Regions from separate parts of the Arthrobacter sp. KN11-1C genome, predicted to be linked through region 2. Evidence: riboswitches for the same ligand, from Rfam matches in the RefSeq annotation. Region 2 holds a riboswitch; the other holds the start of a gene.

Region 1 (11,897 bases), 1.3 Mb from region 2:
GAAGGCCGCGGCGACGGCGTGCGGATCGGGATCGAGGCGCCCCGCGGGGTGTCCATCCAACGTCGCGAAGTGGTTGAGGCGATCGCCGCGGCCAACCTCGCTGCCGCCCAGGCCGGCCCCGACGCCGAGGAACTCGTTGCCGGGCTGCGTCCGCCGGCACGGAAGCCCCCCAAGGAATAGGCCGGGCCTTAAGCCAAGCCCACGAACTCTGCGAGGAGCGGCAGCGAGCAATCCCTCGTCACGGCCAGTGCCCGCTCGATGTTGGCACTTTCCGCAAGGAGTGTCATGTCATCCACGGTGTCGGCATGCGCCACCGCTCCCGGCGCCATGCTGTCGCCGGGCTCTACTGAGCCAAGCTGCTGGTTCCCGGCGCTTTGTGGCCCCATCAGGAGGGCTTCGACATTGGCGGCCGCGGTTGATTCGACCTGCTTGAGCAGAAGGACCAGGCCATGGTGGTGTTCCTGAAGCAGTTCCGGCCAGATCCCGGGCGGGGCCATTGAAGCGATCATGGGCAGCGTTGCGTTGGCCGACAGGCGCCACTCGATGGCCAGCGCGGACGACTCGATGTTCCGGGCAAGCGTGTCGAACCGGAGGTTTTCCAGGACTTTTTCCACGTCGGCGGCAGTGAATTTCAGCCAATGCCAATTGCCTGCCCGGACGTGCAGCAACTGCGTTTCGAGCCGGTACAACAGCAGTTCCAGCTGTCTCCGCTCACGCCACAGCGTCGCCGAAAGCTCATCCGCCCCCACGGTTCCCCATTCCCCGGTTTGGTCTACGAAACATGGTTCCGCGGCCTCTTTTGTATCTTTTTCATGAGCGTACACGCATTGTTATTTTTCAGATGGTATGTTCACTGAATACATGTCTGTTCCGTGTAATCTTCGGCACGCTGCATCGTCTCAGCAGCTCGCCCATGAAGCCCCTGGAATCAGGCTTGGCAACTCAATAAACAGGTCTCATGGGGGGACTAATTTTGAATCGCGAAGAACGCAACGAGCTGGTGCTGCAGCACTTACCGCTCGTTGGCTATTTGGTGTCGGAGCTCTGCGCGAGGGCTTCTCATTTGTCGCGCGACGATTTCGCGTCGGTGGGGTCGGTGGCGTTGATTACGTCTGCCGATTCTTTCGATCCGGACCTCGGAGTCCCTTTCGGCGCGTTTGCGCGCCGAAGGATCGTCGGGGCTTTCGCGGACGAGATGCGGGCCAGCGACTGGGCCACGCGCTCGGCGCGCAAACGCATCAAGGAAACCATGTCGGTCCAGGAAACGCTCTCCGGTGTGCTTGGCCGCACTCCGTCGGTGGCCGAGACCGCTTCGGCCCTGGGGGTTGAGCGCAGCGTGGTGGAGGCCGCCCTGGCCGATGCCGCGCGGACGCTGTCGCCGCTGGATGACGTCGTGGTGGACACGGTCGCGGCGGAGACCATCTCCCCGGAGCACTCGGTCCTGGCCGATGAGCGCCTGAAGTACCTTCGGGCCGCCGTCGAGGCGTTGCCGGAGAAGATGCGGTACGTCGTCGAGGAGATCTACTTCGGAGGCCGGACCGTGAAGGAACTCGCCGAGGAACTCGGGTCCACGCACGCGGCGGTCTCGCAGCAGCGTGCCGAGGGCATCCGGCTCATGCGCGACGGGCTGTCCGCGCATTACGCCGACGACCCCGAACAGTCCTTCGAGCCCCAGTCGCGGATAACCGCCCGACGCCGGCACGACTACCTCTCGACCCTCGCCACCGCCACCCTGGGCGGAATCACCCGCAGCTTCAGCTCCCCGGATGCCGCCTTGAACCAGGCAGTCTAGACCCCGCCTACTTGGCGGTCGGCACGCGGCGGAGCACGACGGCGGCAAGGACTGCCGCTCCCGCCATCAGTACCAGCCCGATCGCTGCCGTGATGTGGACGCCCGATTCAAAGGCGGCACGCGCAGCGGTGCTCAGGGCGTCGCCCAATGGCTGGGGGAGGGCCGACGCGGTGTCCATGGCTCCGGCGAGTGTCTCCCGCGAGCGTTCTGCCGCGTGGGCCGACAGTTCGACCGGAAGCAGCAAATGGTGTTGGTAGGACGCCGTCAGGATGGAGCCGAGCACGGCTGTGCCCAGCAGTGATCCGAGTTCGTAGCCGGTTTCCGAGATCGCCGATGCCGCGCCCGCCTTGTCGGCAGGAACCGCGCCAAGGATCAGGTCGTTGGAGATGGTCTCCGCCGAGCCAACCCCGATGGCCAGCAGCAGGAGCGCCGTCAAAAGGTACCCCGGCCCCTGGCTGTGGTTTCCCATGGCCGCCACGAGGTATCCCACCGCGCTCAGCGCCAGCCCCGATGCCACCACCAGGCCAGGGCGGATCCGCTTGACCAACGGGACCACCACCAGGCCTGCCACAATCGTGGCAAGCAGGGCGGGAACCATCGCGATCCCGGCCTGCATGGGGGACTGGCCCTCCACCAGCTGCAAGTGCTGGGCAAAGAAGTAGATGAATCCCGTCATGGAGAACAGGGACAGGACGTTGGCCGTGATCGCCGTGCTGAAGACTTTGTTCCGGAAAAGCTGAACGTCCAACATGGGCGATGCCAGCGAGCCCTGCCTCCGGACGAAGACAATTCCCATGGCCAGGCCGAACGCCATGAAGGCCGCGGGAGCCGGACCGAACCCGTGCACGGCGGCCTCCTTGATGCCGTAAACCACGGGGGCCATGGCCAGGATGGACAGCACCACGCTGGGAACGTCCGGCTTGCCCGGGTTGCGGTCCTTGGACTCGGGGATCAGCGACGGACCGAAGGCGAGCAGGGGCAGCAGCAGCGGCACGGCGACCAGGAACACGGCTCCCCACCAGAAGTGCTCCACGAGCCAGCCGCCAAAGATCGGCCCGAGCGCGGCGCCGCCGGAGAACCCCGCGGCCCACACGGCAACCGCGAGCCGGCGGCGGTTCGGTTCCGGGAAGATGTTGCGGATCAACGACAGCGTGGACGGCATGAGCATGGCTCCGAAGATGCCCATGCTGGCGCGTCCGGCAATGAGCCATTCAGCCGATGGGGCGAAGGCAGTGGCCGCGGAAACGGCCGCGAAGCCCGTGCTGCCGATCAACAGCAAGCGGCGGCGACCGATCCGGTCACCCAGGTTTCCCATGGACACCAACAGTGCCGCGAGCACCAGTGGATAGGCGTCCACGACCCACAGCAGCTGCACGCCCCCGACTTCCAGCGACCGGGCGATTTCCGGCAGGGCAAACGTCAGCGCCGTATTGTCCACAGCCACCAGCAGCACCGGGAACATCAGGAGTGCCAAGGCAGCCCAATCGCGCCACGGGGCGGTTTGGATCGAAGGGGTACGGGGGTGCTGGGTTGTGGACGGGTTGAACATGAACATAACTGTACCGTCTGGACGGTATAGTTTCAATTTGACTCATCGAACGGCCGCGTCGAACTAAGGGATGATGGACACCATGCCGCGAAAACCTATTGCCCGGGACGCTGTCCTGGATGCCTTTGAAGCCCTGCTGATCGAGGTGGGGGAGCGGGCTGCCACCCTGGACGCCGTCGCCAAGCGCGCCGGCGTCTCGAAGGGCGGCTTGCTCTACCATTTCCCCAACAAGGAAGCCATGATCAGCTCCTTGCTCGAGCGCATGGACGGGCTGGCCGCGCTGGACATCGAGGCAATGAAGGCGGCCCCGGAAGGTGCTGCCGCGTTCTTCATCAAGTCCTCGCTGTGGGCCGACACGCCCTTGGACCGCGTGTTTGTGGCAGCCACGCGTCTCGCGGAAGTAGCCCACGAAGAAACCCGCAGGCGCTTCGCGGGAATCCAGCAACAATGGCTCGATGTGCTCGCCGAGGAAGTCGGGCCGGAAATGGCCAAGGCCGTCCGGTACATGGGCGATGGACTCTACTTCAACGCAATGCTCGAAGGCGGCGCCGGTGATACGGAAGTCAAGGCCAGCGCGAGGGGCGCCGACGTCGGTGCGCTGCTGGCCGCCGTCGAACGCCTCCGCAGCTGAGTCCCGACCCAACTATCCCCACCGCCACCCTCGCCTCGCAAGCTCGGCCAGGGAACCCTGGCGGCGTGGGCCCCGCAGTTGTTGTCGTTTAGACGCTCCAAAACGACATCTAGTGCGAGCTAGTTGGGAAAGCCGGGCGGCTCGCTGACCCTATTTGCGGACGCGGGCAGTCCATAGGACAATTGGTAGTTGTGGCAGCCGTCACCGGCAACCACTGTCGATTCACACAATTGAATACGCCTTTGATCTGCGGCGGGAGAGTCCTGCAGGCATGTGATGCAGGCGCCGTAGGAGCAAATCCTCCCCAGGAATCTCTCAGGCCCACGCACCGCCGCGGCAAGGCAACTCTGGAAAGCAGCACGCTGACGCGCGCTCACCGACGGTGCAAGCGGACAGTGCCATACGCACGTTTCGCGGAAACTCTCAGGTCCAATACAGAGCGGGGAGGAATCCGATTAGCTGTGGCGTACCCACGCCGCCTTATAAATGGAGTTCCTTCGTGACGGTTAGTTCAACCTCCACCACGTTCGTTGACCGGCATATCGGCGCCCGCCGCCAGGCCGACATTGACATCATGCTCAAGTCTGTTGGCTACGACAGTGTCGATTCGCTCGTAGACACCGCGGTTCCCAATGACATCCGCCAGGACGTCGCACTGACGCTCCAGAACGCCCTCAGCGAGGTGGAAGTCCTTGCTGAACTCCGCAAGCTGGCTTCCAAGAACAAGACGGCCGTGCAGATGATCGGCCAGGGCTACTACGACACCGTCACTCCGCCGGTGATCCGCCGCAACATCCTCGAATCCCCGGCCTGGTACACGGCCTACACCCCGTACCAGCCCGAAATTTCCCAGGGCCGCCTCGAGGCGCTGCTGAACTTCCAGACCATGGTCCAGGACCTCGTGGGCCTGCCCATCGCCAACGCCTCCCTGCTGGACGAAGCCACGGCAGTCGCCGAAGCCGTCCTCATGATGCGCCGCGCCAACAAGAACAAGACGGCCCACGACGGCAAGACCGTGCTCGACGCCGACTGCCTCCCGCAGACGATCGCGATCGTGAAGGGCCGCGCCGAGGCGCTGGGCTTCGAGGTGGAGATCGCCGACCTGTCCCAGGGCCTGCCCGACGGCGACATCAACGGCATCGTGCTGCAGCAGCCGGGCGTTTCCGGCCGGGTGTTCGACCACTCCGCCGTGATCGCCGCCGCCAAGGAACGCGGTGCCCTCGTCACCGTCGCCGCCGACCTCCTCGCCCTCACCCTGATCACGCCTCCGGGCGAGCAGGGTGCCGACATCGCCGTCGGCTCCACCCAGCGCTTCGGCGTGCCGCTGTTCTTCGGCGGCCCGCACGCCGCGTACATGGCCGTCCAGAAGGGCCTCGAGCGCTCGATGCCGGGCCGCTTGGTGGGCGTTTCCAAGGACGACGCCGGCACTCCCGCCTACCGTCTCGCGCTCCAGACCCGCGAACAGCACATCCGCCGCGAGAAGGCCACGTCCAACATCTGCACCGCGCAGGCACTGCTGGCCATCGTCTCCTCGATGTACGCCGTCTACCACGGCCCCGAGGGCCTGAAGGCGATCGCCGAGACCGCCCACAACCACGCCCGCACCCTGGCAGCATCCCTGAAGGCCGCGGGCCTTGAGGTCCTGCACGGCAGCTTCTTCGACACCATCACCGTCCGCGTCCCGGGCAAGGCTGCCGGGATCGTTGCTGCTGCCGAGGCCAAGGGCATCAACCTGCGCGGCATCGACGCCGACACTGTGGGCATTTCTGTTGACGAGACCACGACGGCGGCCGTCGTCGCCGACGTCGTCGCCGCCTTCGGTGCCACGGTGTCGGGTGACGGTGAGGGCTTCGCCCTGGAGGTCGCCGTCGAGCGTTCTTCGGACTACCTGCAGCACCCCGTGTTCAACACCCACCGTTCCGAGACCCAGCTGTTGCGCTACATCCGCAAGCTGTCGGACCGCGACCTGGCGCTGGACCGCACCATGATCCCGCTGGGTTCGTGCACCATGAAGCTGAACGCCACCGCCGAGATGGAAGCCATCTCCTGGCCGGAATTCGCTTCGATCCACCCGTTCGCACCGGATTCCCAGACCGAGGGCTGGCGTGAACTCATCACGGACCTGGAATCCCAGCTGACCGAGATCACCGGTTATGACCAGGTCTCCATCCAGCCCAACGCCGGTTCCCAGGGCGAGCTCGCGGGCCTGCTGGCCATCCGCGGCTACCACCACTCCCGCGGTGACCTGCAGCGCAACGTCTGCCTCATCCCGGCGTCCGCCCACGGCACCAACGCCGCCTCGGCAGTGCTGGCCGGCATGAAGGTTGTCGTCGTGGCCACGGCCGCCGATGGCACCATCGACCACGCGGACCTGCAGGCCAAGATCGACGCCAACAAGGACGTCCTCTCGGCCATCATGATCACCTACCCGTCCACGCACGGCGTGTACGACGCCGACGTGCGCGAGGTCTGCGACTCCGTGCACGCAGCCGGCGGCCAGGTGTACATCGACGGCGCCAACCTGAACGCCCTGGTCGGCCTGGCCCAGCCGGGCAAGTTCGGCGGCGACGTCTCGCACCTGAACCTGCACAAGACCTTCTGCATCCCGCACGGCGGCGGTGGACCGGGCGTCGGCCCGGTCGCGGCCAAGGCGCACCTGGCCCCGTTCATGCCCGGCAATGCCGCGGCCTGGACCGAAGGCAGCGACGTGCCCATCTCGGCTTCGCGCTTCGGTTCGGCCGGAGTCCTGCCGATTTCCTGGGCCTACGTGAAGCTCATGGGCGGCGAAGGCCTCACCGAGGCCACGAAGTCCGCTCTGCTTGCCGCGAACTACATCGCCTCCCGCCTCAACGAGTACTTCCCCGTTCTCTACACCGGCGAAGGCGGACTCGTGGCCCACGAGTGCATCCTGGACCTGCGCGAACTGACGGCCAAGACCGGCGTCACCGCCGAGGACGTGGCTAAGCGCCTCATCGACTACGGTTTCCACGCACCCACCCTGGCGTTCCCGGTAGCGGGCACCCTGATGGTGGAGCCCACCGAATCCGAGGACCTCGGGGAGATCGACCGCTTCATCGAAGCCATGATCACCATCCGCAAGGAAATCGACCAGGTTGCCCACGGCGACTTCACGGTGGAGAACAGCCCGCTGCGTCACTCACCGCACACCGCGGCCGCCGTCGTCTCCTCCGACTGGAACCGTGAGTACTCCCGCGAACAGGCCGTCTTCCCGGTCCACCACCTCAAGCAGGACAAGTACTTCCCGCCCGTAGGCCGCATCGACGGCGCCGCAGGCGACCGCAACCTGGTCTGCTCCTGCCCTCCGATCGAAGCCTTCGAGAACTAAGGACTGACGCAATGACTGAGAACTACACTGCGCTCTACGAAGAGCACAAGAAGCTCGGCGCTTCCTTCACCGACTTCGGTGGCTGGCAGATGCCCCTGAAGTACTCCTCCGAACTGGCCGAACACCACGCCGTCCGTCAGTCCGCAGGCCTGTTCGATCTTTCCCACATGGGCGAAGTCTGGGTCACCGGCCCGGAAGCCGCCGCTTTCCTGGACTACGCCTTGGTGGGCAAGATCTCCGCCATGTCGGTCGGCAAGGCCAAGTACTCGCTGATCTGCCAGGAAGACGGCGGAATCATCGACGACCTCATCACCTACCGTCGCGGCGATTCCACCTTCCTGGTGGTTCCGAACGCCGGCAACGCCAAGGTTGTGGCCGAGGCACTGGCGCAGCGGGCCGCCAACTTTGACGTCGTCGTCGAGGACGCCTCCGCGGCAACCTCCCTGATCGCCGTCCAGGGCCCCAAAGCGGAAGAAATCCTCCTCCGCCTTGTCCCGGCCGAACAGCACTCCCTCGTCACCGGGCTCAAGTACTACGCCGCGGTTGACGTGCCCTTCAGCTTCGCCGGGACCACGACGGAACTGCTGCTCGCCCGCACCGGCTACACGGGCGAGGACGGCTTCGAAATCTTCGTGGACAACGACGCCGCTGCCGCCCTCTGGCAAGCAATCGCGGAAGTTGCCGAGGACGGCGAGCTGATCCCGGCCGGCCTGGCGTCGCGTGACTCCCTGCGTCTCGAAGCCGGCATGCCGCTCTACGGCAACGAGCTCTCCCGCGAAGGCAACCCCTTCTCGGCAGGCCTGGGCCCCGTTGTCTCGCTCGCCAAGGAAAGCGACTTCGTGGGCCGTGCTGCCCTGGAAGCCCTGAAGGCTGAGGGCGCCGGTTCCACCAGCGGCCGCAAGCTGGTCGGCCTCAAGGGCCTGGGCCGCCGCGCCGGCCGCAGCCACTACCCGGTCCTCAAGGACGGCGTCGTGGTCGGCGAAGTCACCTCCGGCCAGCCCAGCCCCACCCTCGGCTACCCCGTAGCGTTGGCCTATGTCGACGTCGAACACGCCGAATTGGGCACGGCTCTGGACGTAGACTTGCGCGGAAAGGCCGAGCCCTTCGAAGTTGTCGCCTTGCCGTTCTATAAGCGGGTTAAGTAGGCCCCCGTACGGTTCCGATTGGTGCGTGACCGTGGTTGCGTTTTGCCCGTCGGGTCCGACATCCTCTGCATGCTCGGTCGCGAAGACGCCCGCTGAGCGGACGTGTCGCTCCCTTAGACGCATGCTGCCGGATGCCGGTCCCGATGGGGCCGTCCTCGTCACCTTTGGTTATCGAACTGATGGGTGGTCATCGAACAGAAGGGGCGGACCGTATGGACCTCGGCTCACCCTTGGTGCTTCTGTTGCGAACCTTGCACCGGTCGCGTTCGATGGCCCTAGGTTTTTGGAAGATGAGCTACCTCCCGCAGCTCGGCCCACGGGAACCACGGGCCCATAACTGAATCCCGAAGGGCCAGCGTTCTTTTCCGGAACCGCTGGCCCCGAAAACTGAACAAGCCTCTAGCGGTGGGGGAGCGGCATCCGGCAGCGTGCGTCAAAGCGACGAAGGAGCAGCACGCCGAGGATGGTGGCCCCCGCCGCGTAACCTGACCACAACTGTTTTCTTAGACCAACGCAAAGGAAAAAACATGGCAAAAGTTGCACCTGAACTCCAGTACTCCGACGAGCACGAGTGGGTTGCCCGCGAAGCCGGCAACCTTGTGTCCGTCGGCATCTCCGCCGTGGCAACCGATGCCCTCGGCGACATTGTGTATGTTGACTTGCCCGAGGTCGGTTCCGCTGTGACGGCGGGGGAGACCTGCGGCGAGGTTGAGTCCACCAAGTCCGTCTCGGACCTGTACTCCCCGGTGACGGGCGAGGTCACGGAAGTCAACCCGGCCGTCGTCGACGATCCTGCCCTGATCAACAACGATCCGTACGGCGCGGGCTGGCTCTTCAAGGTGGCCGCCGAGTCCGACGGTCCGCTGCTTTCCGCCGAGGAATACGCTTCAAAGAACGGTGGCGAGCTGTGAGCGCGGCAAACGGAACCACCGTGTTCGAGCAGGTAGTTTCGCCGAGCCTGGACACCGTGTTGTCCGAACTGGATCCCGAGATCGCGGCGAAGATCGACGACGAGCTGAACCGTCAGCGCTCGGGCCTGGAAATGATCGCATCCGAGAACCACACCGCCGTGGCTGTCATGCAGGCGCAGGGTTCGGTGCTGACCAACAAGTATGCCGAGGGCTACCCGGGCAAGCGCTACTACGGTGGCTGCGAGCACGTGGACGTCATCGAGCAACTCGCGATCGACCGTGTGAAGGCCCTGTTCGGTGCCGAGTACGCGAATGTGCAGCCGCACTCCGGCGCCCAGGCCAATGCTTCGGTGATGCACGCCCTCATCAAGCCGGGCGACACCATCATGGGCCTTAACCTGGCCCACGGCGGGCACTTGACCCACGGCATGCGGATCAACTTCTCCGGCCGCCTGTACAACGTCATCCCGTACCAGGTCCGCGAAGAGGACCACCGGATCGACATGGCCGAAGTGGAGCGACTGGCGCTCGAGCACAAGCCGGCGCTGATCGTGGCCGGCTGGTCCGCCTACGCACGCCAGCTGGACTTCGCCGAGTTCCGCCGCATCGCCGACCTCGTGGGCGCGTACCTCATGGTGGACATGGCGCACTTCGCCGGCCTCGTGGCCGCCGGTCTGCACCCGTCCCCGGTCCCGCACGCGCACGTGACGACGTCGACGACGCACAAGACCCTCGCCGGTCCGCGCGGCGGCATCATCCTCTCCAACGACGCCGACATCGCCAAGAAGATCAACTCCGCGGTCTTCCCGGGCCAGCAGGGTGGACCGTTGGAGCACGTGATCGCCGGCAAGGCGGTGGCCTTCAAGATCGCCGGTTCGCCGGAGTTCAAGGAACGCCAGGAACGCGTCCTGGCCGGTGCCCGGATCCTGGCCGAGCGCCTCGTCCAGGATGACGTCACTGCCAAGGGCATCAACGTGATTTCCGGCGGCACGGACGTGCACCTGGTCCTCGTGGACCTGCGCAACTGCGAACTCAACGGCCAGGAAGCCGAGGACCGCCTCGCCGCGATCGACATCACCGTCAACCGGAACGCCGTTCCGTTCGACCCGCGCCCGCCGATGGTGACCTCCGGCCTGCGGATCGGCACCCCGGCACTGGCAACCCGCGGTTTCGGTGAAGCGGCGTTCCGTGAAGTTGCGGACATCATCGCCGAGGCACTGATCGCCGACGCCGACGCCGACCTCTCCGGCCTGCGTCACCGCGTCGACGCCCTAGCCGCCGCGCACCCGCTCTACCCGGGCGTCGCGAACCTCAGCTGAGGTTCTCCGGACCCGGCAATCCTGTCGGGTCCGGCAGACCCCAGTTTTCACGCGTGCTGCTCCTTCGTCGCTTTGACGCACGCTTTCGAAAACCGCGGCCTGTCGGCCCGCCGGAGGGCGCCGGGCATCCGGCAGCATGCGTCTAAGGGAGCGTCACGTCCGCTCAGCGGGCGTCTTCGCGACCGAGCATGCAGAGGATGTCCGGCACCCTCCCAACCCGACCACAACTAACTAAGGAATCCGACATGGCTGTTGGCGTCTTCGATCTTTTCTCTATTGGGATTGGTCCTTCGAGTTCGCATACCGTGGGGCCAATGCGGGCTGCTGCGGTGTTTTCCGGGGAGCTCAAGTCTTCGGGAAAGCTGGAGCGCGTGGCTTCGCTGCGCGTTGACCTGTACGGTTCCCTGGCTGCGACGGGCCGGGGGCACGGCACCATGACCGCGGTGCTGTTGGGCCTGGAGGGCTACCACCCCGAGCAGATCCTCCCCGATGAAGTGGAGGAGCGGCTTGCGTCGATCGCGGAGACCGGCCAGCTGAACCTTGGCGGCGCCGTCGATCCCGAATCCGGGGTATCCCTGCCTTATGGGGAAGCGGACATGATCCTGCACCCCCTCACGGTCCTTCCCCGGCATACGAACGGGATGAAGTTCTCCGTGTCGGACGCTGACGGCGAGGTGCTGCACGAGGCCACGTTCTTCTCCGTGGGCGGTGGCTTCATTGTCCGCGAAGGCGAAGAGGACGCAGCCCAGAAGGAACTGGAGGAGTCCAAGAAGGAACTTCCGCTGCCCTTCCGCACTGCCGCCGAACTGATGGGCCGCTGCTCCTCCAAGGGACTCGGCATTTCGGACATCATGTTCATCAACGAACGGGCTTCGCGGACCGAAGAGGAAATCCGCGAAGGCCTGCTCCACATCTGGGCCGTCATGGAGGGCTGCGTCGAAGTCAGCCTCAAGCGCGAAGGCGTGCTGCCCGGCGGGCTGAAGGTCCGCCGTCGGGCACCGGACTGGCACGAACGGCTCCTGAAGGAATCCAAAGACCAGGACCCGGACTACTACGACCCGAAGTACTGGCAGGAATGGGTGAACCTGATCGCCCTGGCCGTGAATGAGGAGAACGCCTCGGGTGGGCGCGTGGTCACTGCGCCCACGAACGGCGCCGCCGGGATCATCCCCGCCGTGCTGTACTACGCCCTGCACTTCGCCCC
Region 2 (11,897 bases):
CCGGCAGGTCCAGCGAGAAGTAGGCGCCGCTGGGCAGCAACATCCGGCTCTGGCCGGCCGCGAGGGCGGAAAACACTGCGGCGAAGGACACCGGTTCACCTTCGAGCGTGATGACGATGCCGAGATCGAACCAGTCGCGGCTGTCGGTGGCCTTCGTCGAGATGGAGACAACGGGAGCCTCGGTGGCCTCGCGGTAGTCGGCGATCTCGCCGGAGGTGTCCACGACGACGTCGGGCAGCTCGCGGAGCCGGGGCAGCACCTCTTCGGTGAAGGCCAGGGTGTCGAGCCCGTCCAGCGCTTCCGAGGCCGCTAGCCGCGGAGCACCCCATCCACCGCTCGACGACTCGCCGAGCGCGCCAACCACGTCCCAAGGCCGGCCCAAGGTCTCGAGGATGCGGGCTTCCTCGGCGTCGTCGCGGTAGCCGTGGTCGTCCGGGTGCCGCCACAGCGGCTGGGCGGTCACGAGTTTGCCGGCTTTGTAGTGCCACTCCCAGTGCAACCGCACGCGGTGGTCGGAGCCGTAGTTCGCCAACAAGGAGAGCGTGGGCACGGCCAGGACCGGCAACTCCACGGAATGGTCCGCCGCCGTGACCCGGGTGGACTGCTTGAGCTTCGGATAGAACGCCGTGAGGAATCGTTCCTCATCCTTCGCCGGGATCTGGAGCCGGGACGCGCCCATGACGAAATCGAGGAGTTCCTGGGACTCGCCGCCCTCCAAGGGGGCCAGCGTAATGAGGTTCTCGGGTGCCGATACGCCCGGCAAGTGACCCTCGCCGGGACCCGTGAAGAACAAGCCGTGCGCCGGACGCCCAAGCAAGCCCAAGGTCGCGGGATCAAGGGCGTCCCCGCCCAAGGTCACCGACGGCGCCAGCTGCAGTCCGCCGTCGGGCCGGTCGCTTTCCAGCCGGCTCAGGTCAAGCCCGACGACGGCGGGCTCCGCGGCAATGCGGACCGGCTCGGTCCCGCCGGAGTGGATGAGCGAAACCCCGACTTTCGAGGCTTCGGCCAGCAGGCTCCACAGGTTCTTGCCGGCGAATTCGTTGAGAAGCATCCACATGCTCGACGTGAGCTGCCGGTAGTCCGCGGTGGAATGCGCGGCCAGGAAGTTCTGCATCCAGTCGATATGGGCTTCATTGAACTCGCGCTTGTAGCCAAGGTAGTTCAGGTTGGTCCAGGAAACGTCGCCCCGGATCCACTTGCCCTTGGCTCCCATCATCACCGGACGGGCCTTGAGTTGGCGCACGCTGCGGAGCGGATCGCGCCGGCCTGTGTAGGAGAAGTGCGGGGCCGGTTCTTCCACCTCGAAGGCCAGGGCCAGGGGGAGGCCCTGGCCCTGCGGCGTTGTCCCCGGAGTGGCGATGAGCTTGCTCAGTGCCTGCTCCCAGGCCGGCCGCTGCACTGCTGCTCCGGGCTGGGCCGTCTGCCCGAACGCCGGCGCGCTGAGCAATTGTGCCCGCACGGTGGGATGGTCTTCGGCCGCGAAGAGAAGGGCGGCCACGTGTTTGCAGTCCTTGCGGACGGGGCAACTGCACACGCCCACAGTGCAGCTCCAGCCGCCGGGCTTGCGGACCAGCTTGGCCGACGTCGAATACGGCGACGGGCCACTGCCCCTGATCTTGCCCATCATCAGACCCGTGGCGGAGTCGAAGGTGATGGCGCTGACCCGGCTTCCCATGGCATAGGCGAGGCCGGCCGCGAGGGAGCGGTCGTTAATGGCGGGTGTCTGAATCGCCAGTTCCCAGGAATCGTCTGAGTGGGAAGGCATTCGATAAGGCTACTTTCGGCAGGAGGCTATCTATGAATCCTAGGGCCCAGGCAGCAGCCCTGAAACTTTGCCGGACGTTCACCTCCGCCTAGCTTGCCCGACAACCGCCCCCGCGTACGTTGAAAGGGTCCGGAGCAGCACAAGCTTCCCAGCAGTGAGGAAATCCCATGACCAGCAATGAGAACCCCGTCGTTCTGACGAAGGACAGCATCGAGGCCGACAACGCCGACGTTGTGGACGCGAATGTCACCGTGGTCAACGAGATGTACGAGGAGCTCCTCAACCATGAGGAAATCGCTACCAACGCCCTGCGCAGCTACTTTGTGGACTACTACCTGACACAGGCACTCGCGGGCGGATTCGCCCAGTACGTGTTCACGGTTCCGGAGCGCGAAGAGGTGGATGCGTTTGTCCGCGAAGGCCTCGAAGGAATGGGCGCCAAAGGCCACCTCGAGCTGTTCAACCGCACCGCCGCGGCATTCGACGCGCTGTCCGAAGACGACGCCGAGGCCTACCTGGACGGCGACCTTGACGAGTCCGAGGTGGCGCCGGAAGCCGTTGCCGAGCTCGAGGCCCTCGACGGCGAATTCGAATCCCTCCTCGAGACCGAAGACATCATCGAACTCAACGCAGCGTGGCTCCGCAGCCAGGACGGCGTGCTCTACCTGGACGAGGAGCAGCTCAAGGCCCTCATCGCCGAGCGCGTAGCCCTCATCCCGAACCTCGAAGAGCGCCAGGCCGAGGCAGCCGAAGCCGAGCTCGAGAACGCTCCCGAATTCGAGCTCATCATCCGCGAACTGTGCGACGTTGCCGGCTACCAGCTGGAGAAGATCACCATGGGCGATCCCAACTACGAGCACGACGGCGAGACTATCCTTGCCTGGCACTTCGCTACGGACCACGGCAACTACATCATGATCGAAGAGGACGACGAAGCTTTCATGATCCACCCCGAGACGAAGGAAATCATCGCCGCGGTGGAGTTCGAGGACGCTGACGAGTTCGAAGACGCCTAAAACGCCCGCTCACCTTTGGGGCCTTCAGGCCAAACGCTCGCTCACCTTTAAGGCCTTCAGGCCAAACGCTCGCTCAGATCTGCCGGCCGGTCCGGACAGATCTGAGCGAGCGTTTGTCTTTTGGGGTGCAAAAGTGAGCGAGCGTTTCAGTAGCCCATGCTGCTGCTGCTCGGGGTGGTGCTGCTGCTCGGGGTCACCATGGAGCCGGACGGGCTGACGAGCGACCAGACACCGCCCACGCCTTGGCCGTAGGTGTCGCCGGAGTCTTCGTCCTTGGAGTAGAAGTAGATGGGCATCCCGTTGACGGTGATTTGCATCTTGCCGTCTGCTGTGGGGATGGTGCCGATGGTTCCGCTCACCCCGTCAACTGCCGGCATGGCCGACGTCGTGGTCACGGGAGGCCAGAGGGTAGCGCAGCCGCCGGTGCAGGCACTCTTGCCGGAATCCTTGGCGTCCTTCGCGAAGATGTAGACGCTCTTGCCGTTCGCCGCAACCACTCGTTCGCCGAAGCTCGACGACGCCGTCTTCAGTTCCGCCGCGCCAGCAGAAGTGCTCGACGACGAGCCACCGGAGCTCGCCGAACTCGACGCCGCCGAACTCGACGCCGCGGGGCTTGAGGCGCTCGAGGACGTGGACGACGCGCCGGGGCTTCCTCCGCAGCCAGTGAGGGCGATGGCCAGAGCAAGGATCCCGAGCCCGGTGCCGAGTTGCTTCTTCATGGTTTGCTCCTTCGCTTCGACCGGCCGAGGACGTGCCGGAAGCTAACCCGTACGACGCCGCCGGGTGAAGAATGGTTCAGAGGGCTTGAACCTTTTTCGTAGCGGGCACGTCGTATCGCAGGAGAAGGGGAAGCCGAGCACCAAGGAGGCGCCGATGCCGCTCGACGAGGACGTGGTGGCCGCGATCTACCGCGACCACGGCACGGCGCTGCGCCGTTTCGTGCTGAGCTGCACGCCGGACGCGCACTTGGCTGAGGACGTGGTGCAGGAGACCATCCTCCGCGTGTGGCAGCACGCACCGCAGATCACCGGCAGCTTGCGCAGCTATTTGTTCCGGACTGCCCGCAATGTCATCATCGACAACTACCGCAAGGCCCAGCGGCGCCCGGCAGAGGCTGCCGAACGCGACATGGCGGATCCCGAGGAGGCCACCGAACGGGTGGACGAGCTCCTCAACCGGGTCCTCATGGAAGAGGCGCTCCTGCGGCTCAGCACCGAACACCGGGAGGTCCTGGTAGCACTACATTACGAACGTTTCACGGTGACCGAGGCCGCGCTGAGGCTCAACATCCCCAGCGGCACGGTGAAATCCCGGGCCTTCTACGCCGTCAGGGCGCTTCGCACGATTCTCGACGAAATGGGGGTGCAGCGGTGAACGAAACCGGACTTCACCAATTGCTGGGCGCCTACTTGCTCGGCGGACTCGAGCCTGCAGAGGCCCGGGTTTTCGAGGAGCATTTGGCAAGCTGCGCCGATTGCCGGCTCGAGTTGGGCGAGCTGGAAAGCCTCCCGGCCCTCCTCGACGCCGTCCCCGTGCCCGACGCCGTCGCGCTCGCCGCCGGGCGCCCCGCCGTCGAGCCTTCCGCCGTCGAGCCCGCCGCCGCGGCCACTGCCGACCCCCGCTCACTTATGGGGGGTCTTTCAGAAACGCTCCCGCAGCCGATTCTCCTGAAGATGGCAGCGCGGCGGCGGAAGTCCCGACGCCGGTGGACGGCCCTGGTGGGTGCCGTTGCCGCCGCCTGCCTTGGAGTGGGCATCCTGGCGGGGCCGGTGTTGAACCAGCCGCCCAAGCCGGACGCCAGCTATTCGGTGCAGACGGACAACGGCCTGCAACTCACGGTGGGGCTCGTCCGGAAGGCGTGGGGGACCGAGCTGCAGCTGGAAGGCCGCAGCATGCCGCCGCAAGGCACCATGTACCTGTGGGTCAAGGGCCGCGACGGCACGGAGGAAATGGCCTGCGGCTGGACTGCGACATCCAGCGGGCACATCAAGGTCACGGGCGCGACGCCGGTCCAGCTCGCCGGGATTTCGGGGGTGGAACTGCGTGACGACTCCCAGAAGACGGTCGCGGTGATTTCGGTCCCGGGGAGCTAGGGGTTTCCGGGACCTGTGGGGTTCACCGGGCTAAGTGGTTGCCGCCTCAGGATCGGCCAAATCGCTTCTCTCCCAGATGGGCATGTCCAGCCGGTTGAAACTGTAGAGATGGATTCCCGAGACACCATCCGGCTGCGCCATGAGCCCGGACACCAGGCTCTCCGGTGAGTATTTGTCCGGGCCCAGGAGTTTGCGGGCAAGAGTTCCCTTGTTGCTGAGGAACTTCAGCGACGTCCCGACGCCGATCTGGGTTGCCAGGGCCAGCAGTTTTGTCCGAGGAACCGCTCCGGCCACGCCGGCCCATACGGGAAGCTCGACGCCTTCCCGTCGCAGGAGCGCCGCATAGTCGAGGACCTTCGACGCGGAGAAGCACATCTGCGTGACAACGTGCGTGGCCAAGTGTTGTTTCGCCAACAAGGCGTCCAGCAAGTCGAGCCCGCTCACGGAAGGATGCCCCTCGGGATAACCGGCGATGCCCGCAGTGATGCTGCCGCCGGAGTACTCGGAGATATCCGCCAAGAGGGGAAGGCTCGATCGGTAGGGGCCCGCGCCAAGAGGTCCGTCGCCACCGATGGCGAAGACCTCACTGATCCCTGCAGCGTCGCAATCGCGGAGGATGCCGGAAAGCTGCCCCCGGCTCTCCAGCCCACGTGCCGAGAGGTGCGGAATCACGGTGTAGCCAAGGAGGCTGAGCTTGACGGAAGCCTCCATGGTCCGTGCGATGCCGTGATGGGGCAGGCAGGTCACGGTGAGCGTCGTGGAAAGCGGTACTGCTGCCTGGACTCTCTCAACGATTCCGTCTGAGGGAATGATTTCAATCCGGGTGGGAAACATGCTGGCTCCTTCCGGATCAGGCCGTCGCGTGGTGTGCGAGGAGGGTGCGGGCTTCCTGGCGGGTGGTGCCGGAGTCCTGGATGCCTTCGGCGATGTGGGCGAGGTGGGCGGGGATTTCGCGGCCTTTTTTGCGCATCGCGGTGGCCCAGAGCCGTCCGGCGCGGTAGGAGGAGCGGACCAGGGGGCCGGACATGACGCCGAGGAAGCCGATTTCCTCGGCTTCGGTGGCGAGGTCGACGAATTCCTGGGGTTTGACCCAGCGGTCCACGGGCAGGTGCCGTTCGGAGGGGCGCAGGTACTGGGTGATGGTGATCAGGTCACAGCCCGCGGCGTGCAGATCACGCAGGGCTTCGGAGATCTCCTCGCGGGTTTCGCCCATGCCCAGGATCAGGTTGGATTTGGTGACCATGCCGTGGGCCCGGCCCTGGGTGATGACGTCCAGGGAGCGGTCGTAGCGGAACGCGGGGCGGATGCGCTTGAAGATCCGGGGCACGGTTTCGACGTTGTGCGCGAAGACTTCAGGGGCTGAGTCGCAGATCGCGGCGATGTGTTCGGGTTTGCCGGAGAAGTCCGGGATGAGCAGTTCGACGCCGGTGCCGGGGTTCAGTTCGTGGATCTTGCGGACGGTTTCGGCGTAGAGCCAGACGCCTTCGTCTGCCAGGTCATCGCGGGCGACGCCGGTGACGGTGGCGTAGCGCAGGTTCATGGCCTGGACGGAGCGGGCGACCTTGGTGGGTTCGAACATGTCCACCGGGGAGGGTTTGCCGGTGTCGATCTGGCAGAAGTCGCAGCGGCGGGTGCATTCGGAGCCGCCGATCAGGAAGGTCGCTTCCTTGTCTTCCCAGCACTCGAAGATGTTCGGGCAGCCGGCTTCCTCGCAGACGGTGTGCAGGCCTTCTTTTTTCACGAGGTTCTTCAGGCCCACGAATTCCGGGCCCATCTGGACCTTGGCCTTGATCCACTCGGGCTTGCGTTCGACCGGGACGGCTTTGTTGCGCTGTTCAACGCGCAGCAGCTTACGGCCTTCAGGTGCCAGGGTCATGAGGAACTCCATAATTCAGGTGGCGCGCACGCGCCACGATGAGTCGGTTCCTCCCCGCTCTGTATTGGACCTGAGAGTTTCCGCGTCTGTGCCTCGTGGCTGGACGCTTGCACCGTCGGTGAGCCCGGTTGCCCGGGCTGCTTTCCAGAGTTGCCTTGCCGCGGCGGTACATGGGCCTGAGAGATTCCTGGGGAGGATTTGCTCCTACGGCGCCTGCTGAAAATGTACCGGCAGGACTCTCCCGCCGCAGATCATAAGCACGTGCCGCCTTCCGGTGACACGTCTCACATGGTATCCGGTGCCTGTACGGCACGCAAAGAACCTGTATCCAATCGTGAAGCTAGATCCTGCGATAACTAAGGTCGAAGATCATGCGCCCCGCCTCGTGGGCCTTGTTCTCGAAGCTGGTGCGGATGCGGCCATCGAAGCGTGGAGCCCATCCGCCCACGTGGTCCACTCCCTCGTTGGGGCCGGTGTGCTCGGTGCTGACCGGTGCCCGGCCTTCCTTGACGGGTGCCCCGCCCACCATGTATTCGACTCCGGACTCCCATACTTGGGTGAGGGGGCTGTCCGCGCCGGCCCGTTCGCGGTCGTGCAGGTTCTCAAACTCGGTGGAGCCGGCCAGGACCTCGCGGACGTGGACGGCGTAGTTGGACCAGTCGGTGGCGATCCGCCACAGGCCGCCCTTCTTGAGGGACCGCGCAGCGAGTTCGGCGAACGCGGGCTGGATGAGGCGGCGTTTGTGGTGCCGGGACTTGTGCCACGGGTCGGGGAAGAAGACCCAGAGCTCGCTCACCGAACCGGCAGGGAGCATGGAGGCGAGGACCTCGGGGGCGTTCGCCTCCACCACGCGGACGTTGCTGAGCCCGCGGCTGTTGATCTTGATCATCGTGTTGGCCAGGCCCGGGGTATAGACCTCCACCGCGAGGAAGTCCTTGTCCGGGTTCTCCTCCGCGGCGTGGCATACGGCGTCGCCAAGTCCCGAACCGATTTCGACGATCAGCGGCGCCTTGCGGCCAAACTCCGCTTCGGCGTCGAACACGTAGTCCGGATGCACGGAAGTGTTGGCAATGTGCCGCGGAACCTGGATGGCCCAGCGGTCCGAGTGCTCCTCCCACGCGGCCTGGCGTCGGCCCTGAAGCCGCGTCCCCCGGCGCACGAAACTGACTGGACGGCCGCCATAGGTGCCGAAGGAGGCCTGGCTGCCAGGGGTCACGGGGCGCGAAGACTGCGGTGTTTCAGGGGAATCTGGGGTTTCACTCATCCCCTCCAGAATACCGTTGCGGAGCCAAACGCCCGCGGCGGAACCTGCATACGCTCCCGTCATGAGCCGCCCCGGTATGAGCGTGACTGCCAGAATGGGTTGGTGACCTCCGCTTCAAGCGCCCCCAAGAACACCACGCCGCACTCCGGCGCCCCCGAGATCCTCGTCGACGCCGAGATCGACGAGCTTCCCGCCGCCGGGCCCACCCAGGTCCGGACGCGCGGCGGACTGGTCTTCCTCGGGATCTGCCTGGTCCTCATCGGCCTGAACCTGCGGACGGTCTTCTCGAGCTTTTCGGCTGTCCTTCCGGAAGTCACCGCCGACGCCGGACTGCCGGGCTGGGCGGTGGTTGTCCTCACCACGGTGCCGGTGACCTTGCTGGGAGTCTTCGCGCCGCTCGCGCCGGTCCTGGCCCGCCGCTTCGGTGCCGAGAGGGTGTTGCTCGGCGCGATGGCCGTGCTGACGGCGGGACTGCTGATCCGTTCCGTGGACCTCGCCGGCGCGGGGCATTTGCCGGCCCTCCTTGCCGGAACCGCGGCGTGCGGCGCCGCGATCGCGCTCTGCAACGTGCTGCTTCCCGGCGTGGTCAAGCGCGACTTCCCGCACCGCCTGGGACTCATGGGCGGTCTCTACACGACGGCGATTTGCGCGTCTGCCGCGCTTGGCGCCGGTTTCACGTATCCCGTCTTCACGGCGGCCGGGAACTGGACCTCGGCGCTGTGGTTCTGGGCGCTGCCCGCCGCCGTCGTACTTTTGCTCTTCCTGCCGCTCGCGATCCGCCAGCATCCCGTCCGCCACAACGCCGGCAATGGCGGTGCGAACGTCTGGCGTTCCGCCGTTGCCTGGCAGGTCACCATCTTCATGGTGTTGCAGGCGATGATGTCCTTCAGTGTGTTCGCCTGGTTGGCGCCGATTCTGCGTGACCGCGGGATCGACGGCGGGACGGCCGGCTTGATTGTGTCCGTATCGATTGTGCTGCAGATGCTTGGTTCGTTCGTTGCTCCGGGGCTTGCGGCTCGCCTCAAGGATCAGCGCTTCATCAACACCGTGGTGGCGCTCATGACCGGTGGTGGCTTCGCCTTGAGCATCTTCGGACCCACGAACTTGATTTGGGTGTGGACCGGACTGTTGGGCCTGGGCCAGGGGAGCCTCACGGCCGTGGCGTTGACCATGATCATGCTGCGGACCCGCGATTCGCACACCGCGGCGCACCTTTCCGGCATGATGCAGGGCGTCGGCTATGGCTTGGGCTCCACGGGAACCCTGATGGTCGGCCAGTTGCACCAAGCGACCGGCGGCTTCGCGGCTGCCGGCATCCTGTTCCTCGTGGTGGGTTCCCTCGCGGCCTTCTTTGGCTTCCGCGCGGGCCGGAACCGCTACGTCGGCTAACCCAACTAGCTCGCAGCTAATGTCGTTATGAGGCCTCTAAACGACAACAACTGCGAGCTAGTTGGGTTCAAGCGCGGGGGGCTAGTGCGTCAGGTCCTTGCCCTTGGTTTCCGGGATCATGAAGGCGAACGCGATTCCGATGGCCAGCAAGATCACGGCGTAGACGTTGAACATGTTGGCCTGGCCGATGCTGCCGAGCCACGTCTGCAGGTACGGGGCCGTGCCGCCGAAGACCGCAACGCAAATGGAATACGGGACACCGACGCCCACGGTGCGGATCTTGGTCGGGAACAGTTCGGCGTATACAGCCGGGACGATCGAGGCGCTGCCGGCAATGAAGAACAACATGACGGACATCGAAACAGCCAGCTGCCACGGGGAGTCCTTGAGGAGCCAAGTCATCGGGAAGTGCAGCAACGCCGCACCGGCGGAACTCACGATCAGCACGGGCTTGCGGCCGATGCGGTCGGACAGCTTGCCCCAGAACGGCAGCGACGCGATGAACGCGATGTTGCCGATGACCCCGGCCCACAAGGCTGCGCCGCGATCCATCTTGAGTGAGCTGGCAGCATAGCTCGGAGCCACGACACCCCAGATGTAGTAGACAACAGTGAGGCCGACGGTCAGCCCGATCACCTGCAAGGCCTGCTTGCGGTACTTGACGATCTGCGGCCACATGGGCTCGCGCTTTTCTTTCGGCACCTCGGCCTCGAACGCCTCGGTCTCCTTCATCTTGGCCCGCATGACCAAGGCGTAGATGCCCAGGGCGCCGCCCACCAGGAACGGCACACGCCAGCCCCAGGCGTTCATGTCGGCCTTGCTCAGGACACCGGTCAAGATGGCGCCCAGCAGAGTTCCGGCGAGGATGCCGGCGGTGCCGGAGGTGTAGATGAGCGTTGCCCAGAAGCCCCGCCTTTCCTTGGGGGCCATTTCGGACAAGTACGTTTGCGACGACGGCAGCTCGCCACCATGGGCGAGGCCCTGGATGAGGCGGGCCACCAGGAGCATCACGGATGCAAATGCCCCGACAGCCTGGAATGTCGGGGCGATGCCGATCAGCAGGCTGCCGACAGCCGCGAGGCCGACGGCGAACGTCATGGAGGTCTTGCGGCCGATCCTGTCGCCGATCCAGCCGAAGACGAACCCGCCGAACGGCCGGGCCACGAATCCGACGGCGAAGATCGCCAGGGTGGAGAGGACCGCGGACGTGGGGTCGGCACTGCTGAAGAGCGCGCTCGCGATGAAGGGCGAGAACGTGGCGTAGATGGCCCAGTCGTACCATTCGACGGCGTTGCCGATGCCGGTGCCGATGAGGGTTCGCAGGTGGGACTTGTGAACCTGGACTGTGGCTGAAGTGCCTACGGTTGCGGTCATGTCTTGCTCCAAGGGCTGGGGTGGTGGTTAGTTGCCGGCGGCGAGGGTGGCGATGCGGGAGACCGCGAGCTCTGCGTAGAGCGCCGCACCATCGGACAGGACGCCGTCGTCGAACGTGGCATAGGGGGAGTGGTTGAACGCCGAGGTGGTGTGGTCGACGCCCCGCGGCACGGCGCTGAGGCCCACGAAAGTTCCTGGAACTTCGGCCAGGACCCGGGAGAAATCCTCCGATCCGCTGAGCGGCGTGGCCCAGCGGGAGAGCCGGGAATCGCCGAACATGTCCGCGATGACGTTCTCGGCGGTGTGCGTCTCGTCCTCGTCAGTGACGGTCATGGGGTATTCGCCGCGGTAGTCGACGTCCACTTCCAGGCCGTGCGCCGAGGCAATGCCCTTGAGCAGCTGCGGAATCGCAGTCATCATCCGCTCACGGGAGGCTTCCGAGAACGTGCGGATGGTGGCTTCGAAACGCGCGGATTCGGGGATGATGTTGCGCTTGGTGCCAGCCTGCAGGACGCCCACGGTCAGGACTACGGGATCGAACATGTTGAACTGCCGAGTGATCATGACCTGCAGTGCGGTCACCATTTCCGCGGCCGCCGTGACGGGGTCCTTGGCCGCGTGCGGCGCCGAGCCGTGACCGCCGGCACCGAGGACCGTGACGAAGAGTCCGTCCGAGGCGCTCATCATCACTCCCGGCTTGGTGCAGAACTGGCCGTACGGTTCCAGGGAGGAGAAGACATGCATGCCGTAGGCGGCGTCCACGCGGCGGCCCGCGGCGTCCAGGACGCCTTCGCGGATCATGTGGCCCGCGCCGTCGAAGCCTTCTTCGCCGGGCTGGAACATCAGGACGACGTCGCCGGCCAGCTGGTCGCGTCGCTCGGCCAGCAGGGTTGCGGCTCCGGCGAGCATGGAGGTGTGGAGGTCGTGGCCGCAGGCGTGCATGGCACCGTCGATCTTCGAGGAGAACTCGACGCCGGTGCGCTCCTGGACGGGAAGGCCGTCCATGTCGGCGCGGAGCAACACGGTCGGCTTGTCCGCTGAAGCGTGTGGAGCGCCGCCGCGCAAGACCGCGGTGACCGACGTCGTGCTCTCGCCAAGGGTGATTTCGTAAGGGAGTCCG

The links. Region 2 has a riboswitch for glycine ahead of lipA (lipoyl synthase). Riboswitches for the same ligand answer to the same signal wherever they lie in the genome.
Region 1: another riboswitch for glycine. It lies ahead of gcvP (aminomethyl-transferring glycine dehydrogenase); the one in region 2 lies ahead of lipA (lipoyl synthase).

Annotation. Positions count from the first base shown of each region.
Region 1 covers NZ_CP197467.1:3,624,158-3,636,054, reverse strand. The annotation lists gene ACSBOX_RS16930 (carbon storage regulator) at 1-180, shown strand, start outside; gene ACSBOX_RS16925 (hypothetical protein) at 189-749, opposite strand; gene ACSBOX_RS16920 (sigma-70 family RNA polymerase sigma factor) at 959-1,792, shown strand; gene ACSBOX_RS16915 (MFS transporter) at 1,800-3,341, opposite strand; gene ACSBOX_RS16910 (TetR/AcrR family transcriptional regulator) at 3,424-3,972, shown strand; glycine riboswitch at 4,216-4,313, shown strand; glycine riboswitch at 4,315-4,420, shown strand; gene gcvP (aminomethyl-transferring glycine dehydrogenase) at 4,472-7,318, shown strand; gene gcvT (glycine cleavage system aminomethyltransferase GcvT) at 7,330-8,463, shown strand; gene gcvH (glycine cleavage system protein GcvH) at 8,991-9,374, shown strand; gene glyA (serine hydroxymethyltransferase) at 9,371-10,693, shown strand; gene ACSBOX_RS16885 (L-serine ammonia-lyase) at 10,939-11,897, shown strand, end outside.
Region 2 covers NZ_CP197467.1:398,889-410,785, forward strand. The annotation lists gene ACSBOX_RS01945 (DEAD/DEAH box helicase) at 1-1,765, opposite strand, end outside; gene ACSBOX_RS01950 (DMP19 family protein) at 1,933-2,781, shown strand; gene ACSBOX_RS01955 (COG4315 family predicted lipoprotein) at 2,928-3,500, opposite strand; gene ACSBOX_RS01960 (sigma-70 family RNA polymerase sigma factor) at 3,655-4,155, shown strand; gene ACSBOX_RS01965 (anti-sigma factor family protein) at 4,152-4,874, shown strand; gene ACSBOX_RS01970 (methylenetetrahydrofolate reductase) at 4,905-5,708, opposite strand; gene lipA (lipoyl synthase) at 5,725-6,750, opposite strand; glycine riboswitch at 6,800-6,903, opposite strand; glycine riboswitch at 6,905-7,004, opposite strand; gene trmB (tRNA (guanosine(46)-N7)-methyltransferase TrmB) at 7,091-8,014, opposite strand; gene ACSBOX_RS01985 (MFS transporter) at 8,117-9,403, shown strand; gene ACSBOX_RS01990 (MFS transporter) at 9,485-10,777, opposite strand; gene ACSBOX_RS01995 (M20 metallopeptidase family protein) at 10,805-11,897, opposite strand, start outside.